DNA from 4 places in the Neobacillus terrisolis genome. Region 1 is predicted to be linked to each of the others. Evidence: riboswitches for the same ligand, from Rfam matches in the RefSeq annotation. Region 1 holds a riboswitch; each other region holds the start of a gene.

What was found. Region 1 has a riboswitch for lysine ahead of dapA (4-hydroxy-tetrahydrodipicolinate synthase). Riboswitches for the same ligand answer to the same signal wherever they lie in the genome.
Positions count from the first base shown of each region.
Region 2: another riboswitch for lysine. It lies ahead of ACI48O_RS15145 (amino acid permease); the one in region 1 lies ahead of dapA (4-hydroxy-tetrahydrodipicolinate synthase).
Region 3: another riboswitch for lysine. It lies ahead of ACI48O_RS08070 (aspartate kinase); the one in region 1 lies ahead of dapA (4-hydroxy-tetrahydrodipicolinate synthase).
Region 4: another riboswitch for lysine. It lies ahead of ACI48O_RS09795 (transporter substrate-binding domain-containing protein); the one in region 1 lies ahead of dapA (4-hydroxy-tetrahydrodipicolinate synthase).

Region 1 is NZ_JBKFGH010000027.1:134,410-138,870, reverse strand. Features, by position in the region: gene ACI48O_RS17155 (BC1872 family protein) at 1-308, shown strand, start outside; gene dapA (4-hydroxy-tetrahydrodipicolinate synthase) at 959-1,846, opposite strand; lysine riboswitch at 1,966-2,146, opposite strand; gene ACI48O_RS17145 (NAD-dependent epimerase/dehydratase family protein) at 2,390-3,289, shown strand; gene ACI48O_RS17140 (MerR family transcriptional regulator) at 3,421-4,461, shown strand, end outside.
Region 2 is NZ_JBKFGH010000024.1:5,713-10,173, forward strand. Features, by position in the region: gene ACI48O_RS15135 (toxic anion resistance protein) at 1-81, opposite strand, end outside; gene ACI48O_RS15140 (5-bromo-4-chloroindolyl phosphate hydrolysis family protein) at 78-734, opposite strand; gene ACI48O_RS15145 (amino acid permease) at 1,166-2,554, opposite strand; lysine riboswitch at 2,756-2,948, opposite strand; gene deoC (deoxyribose-phosphate aldolase) at 3,134-3,811, opposite strand; gene rbsK (ribokinase) at 3,808-4,461, opposite strand, start outside.
Region 3 is NZ_JBKFGH010000011.1:171,006-175,466, forward strand. Features, by position in the region: gene ACI48O_RS08060 (hypothetical protein) at 1-196, shown strand, start outside; gene uvrC (excinuclease ABC subunit UvrC) at 199-1,971, shown strand; lysine riboswitch at 2,040-2,218, shown strand; gene ACI48O_RS08070 (aspartate kinase) at 2,356-3,594, shown strand; gene ACI48O_RS08075 (YslB family protein) at 3,636-4,091, opposite strand.
Region 4 is NZ_JBKFGH010000013.1:263,024-267,484, reverse strand. Features, by position in the region: gene ACI48O_RS09810 (hypothetical protein) at 1-111, opposite strand, end outside; gene ACI48O_RS09805 (amino acid ABC transporter ATP-binding protein) at 312-1,046, opposite strand; gene ACI48O_RS09800 (amino acid ABC transporter permease) at 1,065-1,847, opposite strand; gene ACI48O_RS09795 (transporter substrate-binding domain-containing protein) at 1,908-2,747, opposite strand; lysine riboswitch at 2,923-3,104, opposite strand; gene yiaA (inner membrane protein YiaA) at 3,253-3,723, opposite strand; gene ACI48O_RS09785 (YpiB family protein) at 3,944-4,461, opposite strand, start outside.

The DNA.
Region 1 (4,461 bases):
GTATGAACAAAGTGGATATTATTGCTCGAAGAATACTAGGTTGGAAATTAAATAGATGGGATCGATGGTATGATCATGAAAAGGGGATTTTCATTCATGATTCAGAGTTTCAGCCCCAAGAAAACCTTGACCATGCGATGATCATCGTTAAAAGATTAGAAAAGTTTGGTTTCACGTATACAATAAAAGGGGACAGCGAAGTTTGCTTTAATGAGGTAAGCGCAACGGGGGGGACGTTAGCTGAAGCGATCACAAATGCAGCTTACGAAATCGCTGATAATAGCTCAATAGCTGATGAATGGTTATAGAAAAATTTCTTATCCAAAACTCACTGCTTGATGAAAAGCTGTGGGTTTTATTTTTTAGAAGACGAAAAGTAACTTTCGGTAAAAGAAGGAGGTTTTTGTTGGCCAAAAGTCCAGTCTGAAAGCAACAAAATGGCCAATAGAAGGTTCTCACTGGCCAAAAGTCCAGTCTGAAAGCAACAAAGTGGCCAATAGAAGGTTCTCAATGTCCAAAACCCTTGTCCGGAAGCAACAAAATGGCCAATAGAAGGCTCTCACTGGCCAAAAGTCCAGTGCAAAAGCAACAAAGTGGTCAATAGAAGGCTCTCACTGGCCAAAAGTCCTGTTCGAAAGCCATAAAATGGCCAATAGAAAGCTCTCACTGGCCAAAAGTACTGTTCGAAAGCAACAAAATGGCCAATAGAAGGTTTTCACTGGCCAAAAGTCCAGTCTGAAAGCAACAAAGTGGCCAATAGAAGGTTCTCACTGTCCAAAAGTCCGGTCCAAAAGCACCAAAATGGCCAATAGAAGGTTCTCATTAACATAAATTCCTCACCGGAACCAACAAACCAGTCAACACCAACCCACAAAGACTTAAGTCCAAAAACCAAAAAAGGCTGCCAACCCCAAAACACAAAACACATGGGATTAAGCAGCCTTTATATATACATCTATTAATTAAAAACTTCCACTTTTCCAAGCTCTAAAACACGTTCAAGCACACGAGTTTCTTCCTCAGTCAATGGAATCAACGGTAAACGAACTCCGCCAACTTGGATACCTTTCATATTTAAAGCCGCTTTCACCGGACTTGGGTTTGGTGCTGCAAATAGGGCCTTCATAATTGGGAGCAGGGCACGATGTGCTTCAGCCGCTTCCTGAAGTTGACCATTTTTAAAACTATTGACCATCTGTTGCATTTCATTCCCAATGATATGGGAAGCAACGGAAACAACGCCTGCACCGCCGATGGACAATACTGGTATGGTTAAGCCATCATCACCACTGTACAGTACAAAATCACTTGGAGTTCTCTCGATAATTTGGGCTATCGCGTCCAAGTTCCCGCTAGCTTCTTTAATTGCGACAATATTATTGATTTCAGAAAGACGAACAACGGTCTCAACAGAAATGTTTACGACACTTCGTCCTGGAATATTATAAAGCATTACCGGCAAAGAGGTAGCTTCAGCAATCGCTTTAAAATGCTGATACATCCCTTCTTGACATGGCTTGTTGTAGTATGGTGCAACGAGCATAATACCGTCTACACCAACTTCCTCCGCTTGTCTCGTTAAGCTGATTGAAGCCCTAGTGTTATTGGATCCCGTTCCAGCAATGACAGGAACTCTGCCATTAACAACCTCAACAACAAATTTAAACAAAGCGACTTTTTCCTCAGAAGTTAGAGTTGGAGATTCGCCTGTTGTTCCGGCAACGACGATTGCGTCTGTACCAGTATTAATTAAATGATTAACGAGTATTCTCGTTGCATTAAAGTCAATATCACCATTTTGATCAAAAGGTGTTACCATCGCAGTTAGTACTTGCCCAAAAGTCATATTTCCTCATCCTTTACATAATTTTTTGAAAATTAGAGGGATAAGGCTATTCAAAAAGCGCAAAAAAGCAGCAACGAGGCTCGCTGCTGCAATAGAAACAAATAAAAAATCGTTCCCATGCGTGAGATAGCCCTCCATATAGATTACCTATATGACAGTTCTGCATTTATTCAATAGCAGACCCAGCTTCAAGAACAATGAGGTCTTTGAAGCTTCGGCAAATTCCCCTTTCCGCAATTGTCACTGGATCTCATCATCCTCAAATTACTTACTTATGGTCTTTGCGCCTCTATCCTCACTTCAAATGGTATTGAAGTAAGAAAATATTAATTTCTTGTAATATAACACGAAACTTCATCTATGTTCAAGAGAATTTCACTATATTTTGAAAAAGTTGGGAGGAAACGAAATCAACAATCCAATCCCTTCCACCAATATTTTCTATTTAAACTCCTCCTATAAAACAATAGCAAAGGGGAAATCTAACAAAGGTGTAATAATTTGAAGAGACATTTTTAATTTTGAAAAAAGGAGCTGGAAGTGGTGAAAGTAGTCATAACAGGAGCAGCAGGAAAAATCGGCCGCTGGACCGTAAGAACGATTTTAGAAGCAGGACATGATGTTACCGCTTCGGACCGCAAATTGCGCGAGGAATCTGCATCGAAAAAATTTATCCAGGCGGAATTGCGCGATTACGGGCAGGTCATTCAACTGTTGATGGGATGCGATGCAGTCGTTCATCTTGCTAATATTCCAACCGATATAAGGAATACGTCACAAGCGATATTTGAAAACAACATGCTTGTTAATTTTAATATCCTTGAGGCATGTAAGGATTTAAAAATCCAAAAGCTTGTATGGGCCTCCAGCGAAACAGTATTAGGGTATCCGTTTGTGCAAGAGCAGCTTAGTTACCTGCCAGTTGATGAAGAGCATCCTACCAATGTTAGATCGTCTTATGCGATGGTCAAGCTCCTTACAGAACAGCTGTCCGGTATGTTTCATAAACTGACTAAAACGGAAGTGGTTGCGCTTCGGTTTGCCAATTGCTATGAGCCGGACGAATATGAAAAAATTCCAAGAATGCATTGGACGGAAACCGAAAAAGACATTCAGAAGCAAAACGCATGGGCATATTGTGACGTAAGGGATGCTGCAAGGGCCTGTCTTCTGGCGTTGGAAAAAAAGAATTTAGGAAATCAAGTATTCCATATCACAGCCCCAGATACCATTATGCCCGACCTTAGTCAGGATTTAGCTAAAAAATACTTCCCAAAGGTTACGTTAAAGAGGGATGTTAACGGACATGAAACGCTTATGGCCATTGATAAGGCTAAGGAAATACTTGGCTATGAACCGCTTTATACATGGCGTTCTGTTCTCAATGAAGATGGATCACTTAAGGCCCTACCTGAGGACCAGCTTTCATTAACAAGCATATAAAGTGGGAAAAAGTAGTTCGGATTCCGAGCCGACTACTTTTTTGTTAGCCCACACAAAAGTGAATGGTTCTGTCTAAACAGGAGCGCTATAATAAACTTAAAAGTGCATTAAAAGGTGCTGGTGATGAGACGATGAGAATCGGAAAGTTTGCCAAATCAAACGAAGTAAGTGTGGACACAATTAGGCATTATATGGATTTAGGGTTGATCGTTCCTGAGAAAAAGGGTGGGCAGTACTTTTTCGATAACCGCTGTCAAACAGACCTTGAATTAATAATTGAATTTAAAGCGCTGGGCTTTCATTTAAATGAGATAAAATTGTTTTTTCTATATAAAAACTTTGGCAAATTGGCCAATTATCAAGAAGATCCATTTTATCAATCATTATATAAGGAAAAATACAAAAAAATTGATCATGAAATAAAAGAGTTAACGAGAATAAAAGACAAGCTAAACAGCAAATTAATCGACTTATCGGCAAAAAACATAGAATCTAGTACAACGATTGGAATCGACCTTAAGGTGCTCGATTTTCTTAAATGTTTAAATTGCGGCCAACCGCTTTTGCTTCAGGACGGTTTGATCAACAATAATCAGATTATCGAGGGTAAGCTTGCCTGTGCCTGTGGAAACGAGCATTTAATCGAAAACGGTATTTTAATTATCAACGAGCCTTTTAAGTCCACTTCAGATAACGAGCTTGAAAATAATATTCACCATTACATACAGTTAACTGACTCTAGTTATCTTGAAAATATAAACAAAGGCCTGCACTGGTCAAAAAGGAAGCTCGATCAACTGGATTTACATCGGAAAGTCATCCTGGAATTAGGGTCAGGGGTGGGTTTCTTTCTGCGCAATATTTATCAGGAGTTGCCAGAGGATTGCCTTTATATTGCTGTGGACCACAGCCTTGAGCGGCATCGCTTTTTAAAAAGCCTCCTGGAGAGAACGAATTCGAAACGGAATATCCTGTTTATTTGTGCTGATTTTCTCGAAATTCCTATTCCAAAGCAGTCCGTGGATCTGCTGATTGATCATTCCGGTACTAGTAATTATAGCTTCGACCATGAGGATTTCTTGCTAAACAAGGTAGATTCTTTGGTAAAACCGGATGGACATTTACTAGGATCCTATTTTGCTTTCAAAAATTTCAGCCGCGCCAGTAAAATC
Region 2 (4,461 bases), on a different contig from region 1:
TAAAATATCGTCAAGCACATTGCCCGTTTGGTTAAACAAGGTTGGGTTTTTGTCGCTCAAGTTTAAGTCTTTTTCACTCATTTTTTCAACCTGCTTTCTTCAAGATATTTTTGCTCTTTATGGGTGTTGATCGTATACTTTGCAACATCGACTTCGTAATTGAGGTGGTCGATGTCATCGGCAAGAATAACGTATAAATCTTTTTCAATCGCCTTTGAAAGATCATTTAATGTATAGCGTGTTTCATTTAAAGTTTGGTTAAGCTCTAACGTTTTTTTAGGCTGGGATGTTAATAGAGCGTATTTTTCCGTTAACTCCACAATCGAATCAAGGTGGGAAAAGTAAAACTTTTCAGCCTGGTAAAAGCGCTTCGGTTCTTTTTTCGTTAGATTGTAAATGCGTCTTGTGATCCGGATAATATCAATTCTTTGCTTAAATGATGGGATTTCGCGAATCTGAAATAATGATTTGTTCAAGCGTTTTATTTTTAGGTTCGCTTCATCTAAGTTCTTTTTAATATATCGATATTCCTTTCTTGTCAGCTGGTTTTTCTTAAGAAAGCTGGCTTTCACCATCATCGAGAGGAGCCAATATATGCTGAGCCCTCCGCCCAATGAATAGGCTGATGAAAGCATCATGGTTTGGTCAAATGCAAAAAAGCTTATTAGCCATACGACTATTGCGATTGGCAATGCCACAAACGTTCCAATTAGAAATGAAATGAACAGGTTCATTGTTCCATCGACTCCTGACTTTTAATCCTTTCTATGCATACGAAATTAGTGTAGAAAATGTTTCATCACAAATTGAAAAATCGCATGGACCTGAAAGGCTTATTCCTTCTTTTGTTTAAGAATACACCAATAGACGTCCATTTCCTATAGACCGCAACCTTAATCACAACTAGGACTTAAGACGTAGACATAAACATTGTCTTCGGATTAGATCGGCCATTTCGGTCATTTTCCCCTCTACCAATTATTATATAAAAAAACCCATCCACTGCCTACAAATACCCCTTCCCCTTTATCGCATTAAAGAGGTGGGGGACTGTCCCCCGCCGCTTTAATGCGGTAAAGAAAAAAGACATCTGAGAAGCAGATGACTTTGCTCTGTTCTTAGATGTCTTTTATTGTTTACTCTTTTATTGTTAATGATAGATAACTTATTTTTTTAGCGTAGGCGTTAAATCGCACTCATGAAGAGGGATTACTTTTGTTTTCTTCACAAATTTATAGCCTAACCACACTGCAATAAACAATGGTAAGCCGATATATGAAACCATTACTCCGTACCAGTCAATTTTGTCACCTAAGAAGGCAGAATAGTTTTGACCTAAGACTACAAATGCACATAATACGAAGGCAAAAATCGGACCAAACGGGAACCACTTAGCACGGTAAGGAAGCTCACTTAAGCTGCGTCCTTGTAACGCAAAAGCTTTACGGAAACGATAGTGGCTGACCGCAATTCCTAACCATACAATAAATCCGGACATACCAGATGCGTTCAATAACCAGATATAAACCGCACCATCTCCCAGTAATGAACCAAAAAAGGCTACAAGTCCAACTGCTGCTGTGACAATCAAGGCATTAACAGGAACACCGCGTCCATCCACTTTCGCTAAAAACTTCGGTGCCTTTCCTTCCTTAGCCAAATTCCAAAGCATACGAGTAGATGCGTACATTCCTGAGTTACCCGCTGAAAGAACAGATGTTAAAATAACAGCATTCATCGCAGAAGCAGCAAACGCAAAACCAGCACGCTCAAAAATTAACGTAAACGGGCTCTTTGTTACATCGCCGCTTGCAAGGTCTTCCAGTGTAAATGGAATCAACATCCCAATTACAAAGATCGCTAAAATATAGAATAACAGAATTCGCCAAAATACTTGTTTGACTGCACGTGGAACATTACGTCCCGGATCTTCACTTTCCCCTGCTGCAACCCCAAGCAACTCAGTACCTTGGAACGAGAACCCGGCTACCATGAAGATACCAATCATCGTGAAAAATCCACCGTGGAATGGACCGTCACCTAAAGTAAAGTTTGAAAACCCTACCGCCTTACCAGTAAACACTCCAAAAATCATTAATAAACCAACAGATAAAAAGAGAATAATCGTAACAACTTTAATAAGTGCAAACCAGTATTCAGACTCACCAAAGCCTTTAACTGATAAATAATTCAAACCGAACATAACCGCTAAGAATACAGCACTCCACAAAAGTGAAGAGCTTTCCGGTAACCAGAATTTCACAATAAGTGCCCCGGCAACTAATTCTGCCGCAACCGTAATCGCCCAGTTATACCAATAATTCCAGCCAAGCGCAAACCCTAAAGCTGGATCAACAAATCTTGTTGCATACGTGCTAAATGAACCTGCTTCCGGCATGTACGCAGCCAATTCACCAAGACTTGTCATCAAGAAGTATACCATTACACCAATTATGGCATAGGCAAGTAATGCGCCTCCTGGCCCCGCTGTATGAATGGCAGATCCACTTGCTAAAAATAAACCAGTTCCGATGGCTCCACCAATCGAAATCATTGTTAAATGACGAGCTTGTAAACCACGCTGCAACTGTGGTTGTTCAGCTGGAGTTTCCGGCCTGACTAAAACACGTGCTGTTGAATTTCCTTGACTCATAAAAAAACTCCTTTTCATATTTGTAGGAAGGAGCGCAAAATTTCAATAAAAAAAGCCAACGAATTCTCGCGGGCAGTCTCTATTTAACCGCATCAAACCTTCCATGAAGATAGCTCAACACAAATGCACAAGGTTATGGCATTCGTGACAGTTCTGTTCCTATTCGGAAACAGCCCCAGCATTCGTTGTTAGAGACTCTAAGAATGCTTCGGCGATTTTCCCTTTCAAGTAAGTTCATCGATATCTCTATATCTCCGTTACTTTACTAATCAAAATCGCGACCTCTACCTCATCGGTTAGGATGAGGGCAAAAATATTATATTAATAGAACATCATAACTATAAAGTTTGCCGTAAAAAATGTCAATAACCTGATGTTTCCAGAGGAATTAAATCCATTTATTACTTTGATAAAATAACGACTCAAGGAATTTCCATAAGAAAAGGAAATCCTGTTTTAGGACTTCCCTTCTTATTAATATTAATAATTGCTTTCAACACTTCTATTACCGCTAACTATTCCAACCCCATTGCTCGTTCCAATCCGGTTAGCACCTGCTTTAATCATCACCTCAGCGTCTTTAATTGTCCGAACTCCACCAGAGGCTTTTACACCAATTTTTGTTCCAACAGTTTGGCGCATTAATTGTACATCTTCAATCGTTGCCCCACCTGTTCCAAAGCCTGTTGAGGTTTTTACAAAGTCAATTCCTGCCTGTTTAGCCAGTCGACAAACTTGAACGATCTCTTCCTTAGTTAAATAACAGGTCTCAAGAATAACTTTAATGATTAAATCTGGATGATCCTTTTTTAATTCAGCGAATTCTTGCATCTCAACCTCGATCGCCTCAAAGTTACCGTTTTTTAATTGAGCGATATTTAAAACGTAGTCAAGTTCCTCTGCACCCTCGGCAATGGCCTTTTTCGCTTCAAAAATCTTTACACTAGTATTGTTATAGCCAAGCGGGAACCCGATGACTGTACAAACTTTCACATCGCTTTCCGCTAGCTGACTACTGGCAAGTGACACATAATTCGGAGGAATACATACTGATGCAAATTGGTATTCCTTTGCTTCATTACAAAGTTGTATTACTTGAGCCGAAGTGGCAGTTGCCATTAATAATGTATGGTCAATAATTCTATTTATCCCGCTCATGTAATCAACAGACCTTTCTCTTTTAAAAAGTTTTCAACATCTTGTTTATATGGCATGGCTGGTGCGGTACCAATTTTTGTTACCGAAAGAGCCGCCACACTATTGGCATAAACCATTGCATCGACCACAGAATTCCCTTTACTTATTGCATGGGCAAATCCACCGTTAAAAGCATCTCCAGCACCGGTTGTATCAACAGCATCAACTTTAAATCCGGCTACTAACTTGCCTTTTTCAACGCCACTGTATAGGAATGCTCCCTTACTTCCCAAAGTAATAATAACGGTATCAACTCCCATCTCATGGATTTTTTTTGCAGCCATGAGGGCTGAAGCTTCATCCTTAACAACGACTCCGCTTAATTCAAATGCCTCTGTCTCATTTGGAGTAATATAACTTACATCCTTTAAGATTTCACGTGGGAATTCTTGAAATGGTGCTGGATTTAATATAACAGGCACTTGATGTTTCGAAGCTAATTTAACTGTTGTAACAATTGCTTCTATACTTGTCTCCAATTGAAGCAATACAATATCAGCCTCTTGGATTTTACCCTCAACTTCCATTACATCGGCTTCTGTAATCGTACCGCAGGCTCCTAAAGCAACAACGATACTATTTTCACTATTGTCATCCACTGCTATTAAAGC
Region 3 (4,461 bases), on a different contig from region 1:
CAAACAGGATATTTCCAATTATTCCGACCATACTGTTTTATTAACAGATAAAGTGGTCGCTGGTTTTAGGCAACAAGGAATCAAAGTAGATAAACAGATCGAAAAGATAGAAGAATTTCATTCGAATGAATTATTTGATCCTATTTATAATGAAGTAACGATTTATCGCTGGAAAAAACATCCTGGGGTGAAATAGTAATGAACGAAATGATTAAAAATAAGCTCACCCTTTTACCTGATCAACCTGGTTGCTATCTAATGAAAGATAGACAAGGAACCGTCATTTATGTTGGGAAAGCTAAAGTTTTAAAAAATCGTGTCCGCTCCTATTTCACGGGGTCGCATGATGGAAAGACATTGCGGCTTGTTAATGAAATTGAGGACTTTGAATATATTGTTACCTCTTCAAATATTGAGGCATTGCTGCTTGAAATTAATTTAATAAAAAAATATGATCCTAAATATAATGTCATGCTAAAGGATGATAAGACGTATCCGTTTATAAAGCTGACAGCAGAACGTCATCCCCGCCTTATCACCACTCGAAAGGTGAAAAAGGATAAAGGAAAGTATTTTGGACCGTATCCTAATGTGCAGGCGGCTAATGAAACAAAGAAATTATTGGATCGAATCTACCCGCTTAGAAAATGTTCCAATCTTCCAGATCGGGTTTGTCTCTATTACCATATGGGTCAGTGCTTAGCTCCTTGCATAAAGGATGTAAGTGAACAAGAATATAAAACATTGACCGATGAAATCACTCGTTTTTTAAACGGTGGATATAAGGAGATCAAAAAAGAGCTGACTGAAAAAATGTCGGAAGCAGCAGAATTGCTTGATTTTGAACGGGCCAAAGAATTTCGGGATAAAATTATCCATATTGAAACGATTATGGAAAAACAAAAAATGACGATGACGGATTTTACGGACCGTGATGTATTTGGCTATCGGGTTGACAAAGGGTGGATGTGTGTTCAAGTATTTTTTATCCGTCAAGGAAAACTAATTGAACGTGACGTTTCTATGTTTCCGATTTTTGATGAGCCAGAAGAGGAAATCTTAACTTTCCTTGGTCAATTTTATGAGAAGACGAATCATTTTAAACCAAAGGAAATATTAGTTGCCGATACAGTTGATACCAATCTGGCGGAACAGCTCCTCGGTATAAAGGTATTAATACCACGGCGCGGTCAGAAAAAAGACCTTGTCAAATTAGCTGAAAAAAACGCGTCGATCGCGTTGAAGGAAAAGTTTTCGTTAATTGAACGGGATGAGCAAAGGACAATCCTGGCAGTGGAAAATTTAGGGGAGACGATGGGGATTTTTACTCCTCATCGAATAGAAGCCTTTGATAATTCTAATATTCAAGGAACAGATCCCGTGTCTGCACTTGTTGTTTTTATTGACGGGAAACCGAAGAAAAACGAATACAGAAAATATAAGATAAAATCAGTAACCGGTCCAGACGATTATGAATCAATGCGAGAAGTTACGAGAAGAAGATATTCGAGAGTTCTTAAGGAAAATCTTCCTCTGCCGGATTTAATCATAATTGATGGTGGAAAAGGGCATGTTGAAGCAGTGCGAGATGTTTTAGAAAATGAACTTGGGCTTGATATTCCGATCAGCGGTCTTGTTAAAGATGACAAGCATAAGACATCCCAGCTTTTATTTGGAAATCCGCTGCAAATTGTTCCACTTGCCCGAAATAGTCAAGAGTTCTATTTATTGCAGCGCATTCAAGACGAGGTTCACCGTTTCGCCATTACCTTTCATCGTCAGCTTAGAGGAAAGAATGCGTTTCAATCCTTGCTTGATGATATCCAGGGTATCGGTGAAAAACGAAAGAAGCTTTTGTTAAAAAGCTTCGGGTCAGTGAAAAAAATGAAAGAAGCCAGTATCGAACAAATTGTTTCCCTAGGTATTCCTGCAAATGTTGCGGAAGAGCTTTTAGAAAAATTAAATTCTTAGTATTGCTAAATAATATTTACACATGCTATAATGTTAAAAACTTAATGATCGACACTTTAGAGCGTTAAAGTGAAGATAGAGGTGCGAACTTTATCAGTAAAAGCTTGGAGAAGAATGAGCTTCAAGGAAAAGCTTTGAAAGGAAAGTTCGCCGAAGTGAAAGAAGTACTCATTGCTTTTTTTGCTGGTTCTGCATTGAATAAGTGCTAGGACTGTCAAGACTCATGTCTTGGAGAGCTATCTCACTGTGGTTACGTATATGTTTTTAAACGTTTTCACAGCAATGAGATATGATTCTCATTGCTTTTTCTTTTGCCTTGAAAAGGGTTCTATGAAAAAGCAGTCAAACAAAGAAGGATAATTTTCGTAGAAAGAAGGAGAAAACGTGGGGCTTATTGTACAAAAATTTGGCGGAACCTCAGTTGGAAGCATTGAGCGTATTTTAAACGTTGCCGACCGTGTAATTGAAGAAAAAAACAGGGGAAATGGCGTTGTCGTGGTTGTTTCTGCAATGGGGAAAACAACCGATCACCTTGTCAGCATGGCCAAGGAAATTTCCAAAAACCCGAGCAAGCGTGAAATGGATATGCTGCTGACAACGGGTGAACAAACTACCATCGCTTTGCTGTCTATTGCCTTACAGGAAAAAGGATATGAAGCAATCTCCTATACGGGATGGCAAGCAGGAATCATTACAGAATCGGTTCATAGCAGTGCCAGAATCATGGACATCGAGACCGAGAAAATCAAGAAGAATTTAAATGAAGAAAAAATAGTGATTGTCGCAGGTTTTCAGGGAGTAACAATTGACGGAGAAATTACCACTTTAGGGAGAGGCGGCTCCGATACAACAGCGGTAGCATTGGCCGCTGCTCTTAAAGCGGATAAATGTGATATATATACAGACGTAACAGGAGTATTTACGACCGATCCGCGTTTTATTAAGGATGCTCGAAAATTAGCGTCAGTCTCTTATGATGAAATGCTGGAGTTAGCAAACCTCGGTGCCGGGGTCTTGCATCCACGTGCAGTAGAATATGCAAAAAACTATCAAGTCCCGCTTGAAGTTCGTTCAAGTTTGGTAAGGGAATCGGGAACAATCATTGAGGAGGAAGTATCAGTGGAGCAAAACTTAGTTGTCCGTGGCGTAGCATTTGAGGATGAAATTACAAGAGTATCTGTTATTGGGTTACCAAATTCATTGAAGAGTCTTTCAACTATTTTTACAACATTGGCAACAAACCGGATCAATGTAGATATTATCATTCAAAGTACAATTGAAGGAAATGGGGCTAATCTATCTTTTTCAATAAAAAGCTCAGATTTAGAAGAGACCCTATCCGTTTTGTCCGCAGTAAAAGAAACACTTGGATATGAAAGAATCGAGTCGGAGCAAGAGCTGGCAAAGGTTTCTATTGTCGGATCAGGCATGATCTCAAATCCAGGCGTTGCAGCCGAAATGTTTGAAGTGTTAGCTTCAAATAATATAGAGGTCAAAATGGTTAGTACATCCGAAATTAAAGTTTCAGCCGTCGTTTCAGAAAAGCAAATGATTCCTGCAGTAAACTCGCTTCATCGTGCATTTCAGCTATCGGAAGCACTCCTTTTGTCTGAGTATCGTTAAAAAAATCGGGCTGACTCGGTCGAGTCAGCCCAATCCATTAATCAGTCTTCAATTTTGTCTTTTAAATCCCACTTCACAGTAAATTGAACTTTTGCGCCCTTTTTACGCGGATGTTCAAATGCCTCTGATAAAACCCCTTTTTGGTGCTCCGTTTGTTGTGCCAAAAAGCCAGCTTCAAGATGAAAGGTGCTGTCAGGATAACTGTTCAGACGTTCAGTAATGACATCACTTTGTAACTCAAAAAGTTTTTCTTGTTTTGATTCTGATTTAATGGTCAGTGTTCCCCAGCCAGCTTGATGAAAAAATGCGGTGATCTCGTCGCTTGTATTTAACGGGTACTTACGTGCTATTCTCTTTCCAGCCCAATATAGAAGCTCAGGAGTATCTTTGCCAAGTAAATCTTGAAGTAAATCCTCACGAATAAGGTTATATCCAAAGATTGGGACAGAGAGAGTCTCCTTTTGGATTAATTTTTCTTGTATTGTAAGTTCACTCAATGGTCTCCCCTCTTTCTCTAGCTCTATTATATACATTTTCAATAAAAACAGTCATGAGTTTTTAATCCAGTTCAAGTGATTATTGAATTTTTAATCATCACAAAATTTGCCGAATAATATTTTAAAATCGATAAGAGAATAAGGAAAAATTTATCGCAAGGTGTAAAAATCTGAATTTTTCGAATAACAAATTATTCTAAAAAAAATTATTTTTCAACAAATTTTTGAATACGTTTTCTTGACGCGTCGAAAAGACAGGGTTAAAATGTATATGTTACAAAATTGTTAGAAATACCTGAATCGTTTTCAAAATCGACTATTTTTACTATTTTGAAAATGATAAAGAAATTCGTAACGCCATTATATATCA
Region 4 (4,461 bases), on a different contig from region 1:
CTTATCGAAATCCATCTCTTCATAGAAGTGCTCAACCTTGTTTAATCTTTCTTCCCTTTCTGCCATTCCCAAACAGATCTCAACAATTTCATCATAGTGAGCGAATGACATAACCGCCACCTTCTTTCATTATTTGAGGGAGAGGATTTACTTCTTTTCCTCTTCTCGTTATATATATAAGAAGAAAACGGGTAAAAAATGAGCTTGAATTTTGTCAATTTGTTGAACAAAATTCAAGTGGTCAACAAAACAGGGGGACGGTTCTTGTGCACCAAAAAGGTGCGCAAGAACCGTCCCCCTGTCACCTGTCACTAACTCAAAGTTCGCTTCAGGAATTCTCTGGTTCGGGCTTCGGTTGGGTTGTTGAAGATTTGTTCGGGTGTTCCTTCTTCGGCGATAACACCTTTGTCCATAAACACGACGCGATCTGAAACCTCGCGCGCGAATTCCATTTCGTGGGTTACGATCAGCATCGTCAGGCCAGAATGTGCCAGTTCTTTCATGATCTTAAGAACGTCTCCGACCATTTCCGGGTCAAGCGCTGATGTTGGTTCGTCAAACAGCATCACATCCGGTTCCATCGATAGCGCCCGCGCGATGGCGACACGCTGCTTTTGCCCGCCTGACAGGTGCTTTGGCTTGGCGTTTACATACTTATCCATGCCCACCACCTGCAAATATTTCAGCGCGACCTTTTCAGCCTCTTCCCGGGAACGTTTCAACACCTTCATTTGTCCAACAACACAATTCATCATCACATTGAGATTATTAAACAAGTTAAATTGCTGGAATACCATTCCTAGATTTTTACGATATTCGTAAATATCATGCTTTTCATCTAATATATTTTCACCATGATAAATAATTTGACCGCCGCTTGGTTTTTCTAACAGATTGACGCAACGAAGAAGAGTGGATTTACCAGACCCAGAGGAGCCGATGATGCAGACTACTTCTCCTTTTTTCACTGAAAAATCGATGTCTTTTAATACTTCATGAGAACCAAAGGATTTGCTCAAATGCTGAATTTCAATGACAGTTTCCATGTTATCTCCTCCTTCGTCCTATACTCGATTTCCATCACTATTTTTTTCACGAACAAGCTTATCTTCAGCTGTTTCCACTTGCATTTGATTGCCCATCAAAATGTAATTGTCCGGACCATCCAGCTTTCTTTCAATTAATCGCAAAATTCTCGTTACCGTAAAGGTCATCACAAAATAAATAATACAAGCAACAAAGAACGATTCAAAATATCTAAAGTTGTTGCCGGCAATCGATTTCGTTTGGAAGTATAGCTCTGAAACCGAGATAACGTTCAGAACCGACGTATCCTTAATATTGATAACAAACTCATTCCCTGTTGCTGGTAAAATATTACGGATAACCTGTGGAATGATGATTGTAAACATCGTTTGAAAATGGTTCATCCCGATCGCTTGCGCCGCTTCAAACTGCCCCTTATCAATGGAAACAATCCCGCCGCGGACAATTTCGGACATGTATGCCCCTGTGTTAATCGATACGATAAAGATGGCTGCGTAAAAGCGGTCCATATCATAGCCAAAGGCCAATGCCGAACCATAATATATAACCATCGCTTGCACAATCATCGGCGTGCCGCGGAAAAACTCAATATAGGCAAACAGAATCGCATTTATGATTTTTAAAAATATTTTCTTTATTCCTCGTTCAGGTATTGGAATCGTTCGGATTACCCCAATCAATAAACCAATGATTGAGCCAATGATGGTCCCAACGATGGCGATGACGAGTGTTATACCGGCTCCACGAAGAAACATTGGCCCATTTTCTGAGACAATTTTGATGATCCACTCTAAGCTCATTTTTATCCTCCTACATTTATGAAACCGAATGCATCACATACACTCGGTTTCATATCTTCCTTATTTCGCTGCCGGTTGATTCTTAATGGCATTGTCCATAATTTCTTGACGCTCTTCTTCAGATATTCCAGCTAAAATTTCGTTAATTTTTTTCGTAAAAGCACTACCTTTTGCCACACCAACTGCGATTGCTGTATCATCATCAGATGTTTTAAAGCCTTCGGTAAATTCTACCATCGCAAAGTTATCGTTTGCCGATGAAGCACTCACGCCTTCTGGACGTTCAGAAACATAGCCATCAATAACACCTGATTCAAGAGCAACGCGCATTGCCGGGAAGTTATCCATTGCCGGCTCTTTTTTCACACCTTTAATTTGATCGATAACGGAGTAGTGAAATGTGTTTAATTGGGCCGTGATTTTTGCGCCACTAAAATCTTGAATCGATTTAGCGCCTTCGTACTTTCCGCCTTTTTTCACAACCATAATTAAATCTGATTTATAGTAGTTGTCTGAGAAATCAATCGTCTCTTTACGCTCTGCTGTTGGTGACATACCTGCGATAATCGCATCGATTTTTCCAGAAGTTAATGATGGTACAAGTCCATCCCATTCCGTTTTCACAATAACTAACTCTTTTCCTAAACCTTCAGCAATTTTTTTAGCGATTTCAACATCATATCCGCCAGCATATTCCGCATTGCCGTCAATTTTCACTCCACCATTGGAATCATCCATTTGAGTCCAGTTGAAAGGGGCATATCCGGCTTCAAGACCCACTTTAAACGTATCCGCTTCTTTTTTTGAAGATTCACCTGATTTTTCAGAAGAACCACAGCCTGCTAATAGAATGATAGCTGCCAGAGACATAGCTAGTAATAATGATAATTTTTTCACCATAATGATACTCTCCTTTTTTAAAATAAATATAGTTTCCAAGCCTTAAAATATGTTTCGACTGCCTCGAAGCGAGTGTGCTAGTTCATTTCTACAGGTGCTTTTTATATACAAAAAAGACCTGAGCGATGAACTCAGGTCTTATATTTATAAGTAGCCCTAAATCCTCGTTTTTCCCAAATGAGATAGCACAACTCAATAAACCGGGAAGTTTATTGAGACAGTCCTGCAGTTCTTAACTGCAGACCCAGCCAGTAATATTGGAGATATTACAAGCTTCGGCGACATTTCCTTCTCCTTAGTATCATTGCCTCTCCGGCTCCACTAAAGACTGTTAAATATCGCGCCTCTACCCCACAAGCAAAAAGTGAGGTCTATTCAATTATTATTCTAATATATTCTAAAATAGATCATAATAACTGTCAAGGTGAACAGGGGGGGCTTGTGGGTGCAAGGGGACGGTTCTTGTGCACCTTTTGGTGCCACAAGAACCGTCCCCTTGTTTCACTTAATCTCGTTCTCTAGCACGCTGGGTATCGCGAATATTTTTTTGTACCGTTATGGCAGCAAATACACTAAGCACAAAGGCCATTCCATAAAACCCTTTTTCGCTTAATACAATACTTCCGGCATTATATAACCCGATTGCCATCAAGGAAATCGAAACAATCAATGCAAACCAGCTGATTCCATAATAAATGCTCGTAACCTGAATACCTTCTTCCTTATCCCGAACCGCTTTCTGCAATGACACCGCTGAATAAAGCCCGAACACTAAAACTGCAAAATAGTAGCCTTTTTCGTTCAGCTGCATCGCGGCATTAAATAAACCGATAAGATATGCCGCTACCCCAACAATCAGCGCTGCCCATGATGCCCCTTTAAAGGCAGCAGTCGGTTCTCCTTCTTTCCGTTCAACCTTCCGTCTTGGCTCTGTTTGTTTGTCTTTATCAAAGAACCCCTCATTTTCATTTGACACTGAAATTTCTCTCCCATCTCTTATTAAAAATAAAAATGGAGCACTACAGAAAGACTGAGCACTCCTCTCTAAACCTATTATATAAAAATTACCAACAAATAACAGGGATTTTTATTCATATTTTCCATTAAAAGTATCTTCAAAAAGAGTCGTCCTTGTTGTTTCGTCAACAACTTGAACACATGAGAACCGTCCCTGTGATTTCTTCCGGTTGAGGAAATCAAGGTAACGAAGGGGCCACACCTATGATTCTTTCGCTTTTTACATCAAGCTCCTTCAGCCTGCCTGTTAAGCTTTTAAATAATTCCTCATCTTTCTGATCCAGGGCTTCATCAATCTGTTTTTTAACAAGGGCTATCTCGTAATCTAGCGAAATTTTCTCAATAAGGTCGTTTACTTCTTTTTCATACTTCTGAAATTGAGCATACTGTTTAATATTTTCTATAGCGGGTTGTTCAATCAGTTGTAAATAACGGTAATTTTCCATCTTTCCTCTAAAATGAAAAATGAGATTCACTTTTTCTGAGGGATTCATCATCAAATCTCCAATCGCAGTCGGTACTTCCTCTGATTTACGTTGTTGAAAGTAATACACAAAACCAGGTTCATCCGAACCTACGCTTGAAATCACAATCGTTTTTCGATCAAGCATAATTTTCTCCGTGAACTGAGCATTTTCAAGTATATGGAAATGATGAATGATAAATTCTATAACTTTACGTGCTTCCTTCCGTTTCA